Regions from separate parts of the Pedobacter sp. B4419 genome, predicted to be linked through region 3. Evidence: riboswitches for the same ligand, from Rfam matches in the RefSeq annotation. Region 3 holds a riboswitch; each other region holds the start of a gene.

Region 1 (2,202 bases), 770 kb from region 3:
AATATCCTTATAAAAACCCCTTAGCCTCAGGTTTGACCGCTCCATCGGTTTCCAAGAAAACATCAGTGTCGGACTAAACACTTGCTTATTTCCTGCCGAAGAATATTCTTTAACCTCGTCATTGATGGTAGTGCTCAGGATATTTGCCTGAACTTCGAGCCTTTCTAGCTTTAGTGAAGTACTAAGCACATTTAAAAAGGTATTTCTGCGGGGATAAGCAAAGCGATAAAGATTGGCTTTGAGGTCTTGATATTGATAATCTGATGCGAAAGACACATTCCATATGCTGGCCAGTTTATAATTGGCGGCCAAAGAAACGTAGGCTTCCCTTTCGTGAAAACGATTATCAAGAAAACCGTTAATGGTTACATATTCCGGATCGAGAAAACGGGTATAATCATAAGCCAGTTTGGTGTTGAGCAAAATGGATAACCGTTCGCCAAAGTTTTGCGTTACATTGCCTTGTACAAATACGTTTCTGTCCCAGATGCGCTGGTTGTAATCGAATTTATTAGAAACGATGGCACCTGGCAATCCCCTGTCTGATAAAAAAGAGTAAAGCTGCGCATGCCATTTCCCTTGTTTGTTAAGTTTGCCAAATAAAGACGTTTCTAGCCTGAATCTATTTACATCGCCGTTATTTCTTACCGCTGCAGTATCATAAATACCGTTGGTATACCTAAATTTGTATTTTCCATTGGCCCTGATGTATTCGCTGCTTACACTGGCCGAAATGTTGTTGCTGATTTCGCGCTGATAAACAAATGCAGGATTGATCAAACCGAAATCTCCGGTTTTAAAATTGGCGCTAATGCTGTATTTTCTATCCTCAAAAATCGGAGCCCTTGTTTTAAGGTAGATGGCACTTGCCGAAGCATAGCCCTTGGCTGGTTGCAGCTGCTCGTTGCTTTGTCCACTGATGAGTGAAACCTCCTCTAAGTTGTCCAGTGAATATTTTCCCAGGTCTACCTGGCCATTCTGCGCATTGCCCAATTGGATGCCATCATAAAAAATAGCGGTGTGGTTAGTACCCATACTCCTGACATTGACCGTTTTTAAACCACCAATGCCTCCGTAGTCTTTGAGCTGTACGCCAGAAAAATACCTAATGGCATCGGCAACAGATAGGCTATTGATCCGCTTCAGGTCTTCGGCCGTTAAAACCTGCAGGGCAGCTGGCGACAAGCTTTGCCTGCTTACGCGATATTCGTTTATCTTGACCTCTTTAAGTTGGTTAACCTTGGTCAGCGTATCGGTATTTTGGGCAAGGGCAATGCCTGGAAATGCGCACAGCATTCCCCCTACAGCGAAACCAATAAAAGCAACATAGCCTTTAAAAAAGGCCAGATTCTTTTTTGTCATTTTTGTTGTGAGTTAAACCCACAGCAAACAGAAATTAAGGAGCATGTATCAACAAGCATCTACTCCTAGCTTCAATCCCCGAAAGCTATGAAAATATAATGCTAAGGCAGGTCTTCTGACTTACTCCCGATTTCCTGCCTTCCCCTTTCTTGCGAAAAAGTGGCCAAGATTTGAAAATCGTTACAGAGCTTACAGCTGCGGGACAGTTACGGATTTACACCGTATTCCCTTTTAATCCCAATCCTAAAATCGGGAACCAAAAGCGATGCAAATATAGCCAAATTAAGCACAGAAGCAAATATGGCAAGGAGATGTTACAATTACACGGTTTTGCAAACGCTTATAAAACCCTATATTTAGGTTCAAAATAGAGCTTATGCGTACCTTATTATCCCTTTGTTCATTATTTATCATCAGCATCCAGGCGATGGCACAACAAACAGACACCGTTTTCCTGCAAAAACTAATGCAAGACAAGCCTGAACTCTTTTCGGGAATTTTAAATCACCCCAACAAAAACGAAGTTCAGGTAATCTATACACAGGTGAACCGCGATAAAAACAATAAACCGAGTTTTAAAACCTTTAGCTACAATTTTAATCCGCAACGGTATTTTTACCCCGCCAGTACTGTTAAGCTGGCTGCCGTAGTCTTTGCCTTAGAAAAGGTAAATGCGTTAAAAAGCAAAGGCATGAGTGCCGATCTGGTTATGCTAACCGATAGCAGCTTTAAAGGCCAGACCAAGGTTTTGAAAGACGAAAGCGCCGCAAACGGAAAGCCTTCCATTGAACATTACGTTAAAAAGATACTCTTAACCAGCGATAATGATGCCTTTAATCG
Region 2 (2,202 bases), 770 kb from region 3:
CTAAATGCAGATGAAACCGTACCGAATAGTTTTACTTCTTTAATAATGTTGATACTTGGTGTTACGGCATAGGTATAGTTTTCGCCATATTTATTGTGCTTATTGTAACGGCCACCTACTTCAAGATTAAACACACTCAAATCATGCAAAAATACAGAGGCATAAGTGCTGAACAAATTGGTAGACGGCTTTGTTAAGGTTGCACCATAGTAAGTTACTGCGGTTGCACGGTTATCCAAACCCACCAATAGGTTTACTTTTTCGCCAAGGTTTTGATTATAGAACAGATCCAACCAATCCATGCGGCCATCATAACGACCACCATACATGCTTACGTATTCTCTAGATGTATTTTCGTGGCTATAATTGAGGGTGATTTTGCCTTTGTTTAATTGGTACTGCGCATTTAAGCCGCCATTAAAGTGCTTCGATTCTGATTTGTTATTGGCATCGACAAATGCATCGTCGTCATAATCGAATTTTCCGGCAAAATAACGCAAGAATGGATTAATGCTCAAACGCTTGTCCAATTGGATAGTGAAATTGGCATTTACCGCATCCTGCCTGGTGCCATCTTTATCAAAAGCTTGCGTATTCCCTGCCGGATTGGCGGCTTCAGAAATACCATCCGTCCTGAAATGGCTGTAGCTTACATTATAGGTAACCGCATCAACTTGGCTGCTCAAACCAATGGTTCCTTTATAAGAATTATAGCTGCCCGCACTGGCTACGCCATATACATTATTGCCTTTGTTGCCACTCTTTTTTGTAATGATGTTGATTACACCTGCAACGGCATCAGAACCATAAAGCGTAGATTGGCCTCCACGAAGAATTTCGATCCGCTCTATCTGATCAATGGCAATCATGCGAAGATCGAAAGCGCCTAACACCGAAGAAGGATCTGAAGCCAAAACCCCGTCAATCAAAATTACAGTGTAGGTACTTGCCGCGCCTCGAAAAAATATGCTTTTGTCTTTGCCATAATTGCTGCCTGCCCCTACTACATTAATGCCGGCCTGCTGATTTAGCAATTCGGCCAGGTTTCTTCCCGCGCTGCGATCTAGTTCTTCCCTAGTAATAATGCTGACTACCTTGCCTGTTTGCGATTGTTTTTGTTCGTTCTTAGTAGCAGAAATCACTACTTCGTTTAATGATTGTACTTCTTGGGCTTTTGTTTTGCCTACAAGTACCAATTGTGCAAGTCCTAGACCTGTTACAATCCATTTGGTTGTTTTCTTCAATGTTTGTGAGTTTTTTTACACACAGCAATAGAATCAATGACAGAAATGAGGTATAATAAATTAGTCCCACTCCTAGCTTCAATCCCCGAAAGCTATGAAATTATAATGCTAAGGCAGGTCTTCTGACTTACTCCCGATTCTCTGCCTTCCCCTTTCTTGCGAAAAAGTGGCCAAGATTTGAAAACCGTTACAGAGCTTACAGCTGCGGGACAGTTACGGATTTACACCGTATTCCCTTTTAATCCCGATCCTAAAACCGGGAACCAAAAGCGGGGCAAAGGTATTGAGAAGTATTTAATTTTTAAATAAGATTTACAGAGATTAGCTCTTGTATCTAAGAAGTCACAAATTCGGATGTGAACGATTTGCTTAGGTCAATCTGCAAACACCTGATCATGAAGAACTTATTTCTCATCCAGCAGTTGTTGCTTCAATGCCAACAATTGATCTGACTCTTCTTTTGGCAATACCGGAAATTTGAGGTTCATTTTTTCAAATGCGGCCTCAACCACCTGACTGATGACCAATCTGGCATACCATTTTTTATCGGCTGGTATCACAAACCAAGGCGCATTGCTGGTTGATGTCTCCTGAATAGCTTCTTCGTAGGCATCCATGTATTTTTTCCATAAAGCCCTTTCTTTCAAATCGCCAGAAGCAAATTTCCAGTTCTTGGCAGGATCTTCTATGCGGTCTAAAAAACGTTGCTTCTGCTCATCCTTCGAAACATGTAAAAAAAACTTTAATATCACAGTACCATTGTCGGTTAGCTGTTTTTCGAAGTTGCGGATGCTGTCATACCTGCTCTTCCAAAATTTGGCATCTATTTGCTTTACCTCAGTATAATTGGGAATATTTTCGCTCAATATATATTCAGGATGCACCTTGCACACCAATACGTTTTCATAATGAGATCGGTTATGTATGCCTACCTTTCCTTTTTCGGGCAAAGCCTTGT
Region 3 (2,202 bases):
TGAAGATATAATGGCGGTAAATGTAAGAGCGGTTTATGCGGCGGCATTGGCTGCGGTAAAACACTTGCCTACAGGTGGCCGTATCATTACTATTGGCAGCAATATGGCCGATAATGCAGGTGGTCCAGGTGGCACATTATACGTAATGAGCAAAGCTGCGGTTCAAGGCTTTACACGTGGCTTGGCTAGAGATTTAGGCAAGAAAGGCATTACTGTAAATGTGGTACAACCAGGTCCAATTGATACCGATATGAACCCGGCAAATAGCGAACTGGCCGATTTCTTAAGAACCCGCATGGCCTTGCCAGAATATGGCACTGGGGCCGATGTTGCTGGCTTGGTGGCTTTTTTGGCCAGCGAAGAAGGAAAATACATTACCGGCAGTGCCTTGACTATTGATGGTGGATTGAACGCTTAGTTGGTTCATTGGTTCATTAGTTCATTGGCTGACTGGTTTGACCGCAAAGCATACAAGAACCGTGCAAAGATCGGTGCTTGTATGCTTTGCGGTTTAATTGCAAGCCGAGAACTGCAAACTAGCGCTTACAACTCATTGATAAAAGATTGCTTCGCTCGCTCGCAATGACGATACGCCGATTTGACATGAACTATTAACCAAAACTGATAACTGAAAACTGTCAACTGAAAAGCAAAAATTACCTTTCTATTCCCTACCTTTACCCCGATGTAAGTTCTTCACTTTATTTTTCATCAACCGGTATCGGTCCTCGGTGTAATATCGAGGTTAATAGGGAATCGTGTGCAAATCACGAGCTGTCGCGCAACTGTAAATCCTGCCTGTAAAGGCAACGATCTTATCATAAAGCCACTGTTTCGAGCAATCAAAATGGGAAGGCGATAAGATGGGGGATAAGTCAGGAGACCTGCCGTTTATCGAATTGACGATGCTTTCGCGTAATAAAGCCATTGGTCTGGTATGATGCAATTTGAGCCTTTTCCTAATGGGATTGGCATGTCTGCATTGTTTCCCTTCCATTTTATTATTGCCAAAGTACGGATAAGGCGTAGGGCTTTTAATGATTTTATTCACTTAATCTTTAAAAGATGCAAACGCAAAATTTGGGCTATCCGCGTATAGGTAGCCAGCGCGAACTTAAAAAGGTCTGCGAAAACTATTGGGCAGGCAAAACCACCTTCAAAAGTGTGCTTCAGGTAGGTAAAAACCTGAGGCAAGCCAACTGGGAACTGCAAAAACAAGCAGGTATTGATGTAATCCCATCTAACGACTTTTCATTCTACGATCAGGTACTAGACCATTCATTCTGTTTTGGAGCGATTCCGAAACGCTACAACGAAGTAATCCTAAAGAGTGGCAATGTAGAACTCGACCTGTATTTTGCCATGGCCAGGGGCTATCAAAAAGACGGACTGGATGTGGTAGCCATGGAAATGACCAAATGGTTCGATACCAATTACCATTACATCGTACCCGAATTTTATAAAAACCAACAATTCAAGCTTTTCTCTACCAAGATTATCGACGAGTTTTATGAAGCCAAACAATTGGGTATCACCACTAAACCCGTATTGATCGGTCCGGTTTCTTATTTGTTGCTGGGCAAGGAAAAAGAGGCTGGTTTTGATAAGCTATCGCTACTGAACAATCTATTGCCAGTTTATTTCGAAATCTTACGTCGCCTAGAAGCTTTAAACGTGGAATATATACAGTTTGATGAGCCCTTTCTTTGCCTCGATCTTTCTGCAAAAGAACAGCAGGCCTTCAGCAATGCCTATAAGGAGATCAGGAAGGCATTTCCACGCCTAAAAATCGTGTTGGCTACCTATTTTGAAGACCTCAATACCAATTTCCCTTTGGTGGCCTCTTTGCCATTTAATGTGCTGCATGTTGATTTGGTGCGTGCGCCTGTACAATTGGACAAGGTATTGGAGGTTTTCCCTCCAAATGCCATCCTTTCTTTAGGTGTGGTTGATGGACGCAATATTTGGAAGAATGATTTCGATGCCTCTTTGCAACTCATTGAAAAAGCGGTAAGCATATTGGGCAAAGACAGGGTTTGGATAGCGCCATCTTGTTCATTGGTGCATTCTCCATGCGATTTGGACCTCGAAACCGATGAGAAAAACCTGTCGGCAGAAATTAAGCAGTGGCTGGCCTTTGCCAAACAAAAAATAGCAGAGGTAGTGGCTTTGAAAAAATTGGCCAATGGCGAAGAAACTCCT

Evidence for each region. A riboswitch is a leader RNA that binds a small molecule or an ion and turns the genes downstream of it on or off. The one in region 3 is predicted to bind cobalamin.
Region 1: it holds a riboswitch for cobalamin, as region 3 does, so the genes downstream of both, AC570H_RS06105 (TonB-dependent receptor plug domain-containing protein) here and metE (5-methyltetrahydropteroyltriglutamate--homocysteine S-methyltransferase) in region 3, are expected to answer to the same signal.
Region 2: it holds a riboswitch for cobalamin, as region 3 does, so the genes downstream of both, AC570H_RS06095 (TonB-dependent receptor plug domain-containing protein) here and metE (5-methyltetrahydropteroyltriglutamate--homocysteine S-methyltransferase) in region 3, are expected to answer to the same signal.

The regions. Positions count from the first base shown of each region.
Region 1 covers NZ_JCASSL010000001.1:1,522,009-1,524,210, reverse strand. Annotated here, with positions in the region: gene AC570H_RS06105 (TonB-dependent receptor plug domain-containing protein) at 1-1,362, opposite strand, end outside; cobalamin riboswitch at 1,451-1,639, opposite strand; gene AC570H_RS06100 (serine hydrolase) at 1,739-2,202, shown strand, end outside.
Region 2 covers NZ_JCASSL010000001.1:1,518,259-1,520,460, reverse strand. Annotated here, with positions in the region: gene AC570H_RS06095 (TonB-dependent receptor plug domain-containing protein) at 1-1,244, opposite strand, end outside; cobalamin riboswitch at 1,340-1,527, opposite strand; gene AC570H_RS06090 (polyphosphate kinase 2 family protein) at 1,649-2,202, opposite strand, start outside.
Region 3 covers NZ_JCASSL010000001.1:2,288,059-2,290,260, reverse strand. Annotated here, with positions in the region: gene AC570H_RS09535 (3-oxoacyl-ACP reductase family protein) at 1-418, shown strand, start outside; cobalamin riboswitch at 706-906, shown strand; gene metE (5-methyltetrahydropteroyltriglutamate--homocysteine S-methyltransferase) at 1,066-2,202, shown strand, end outside.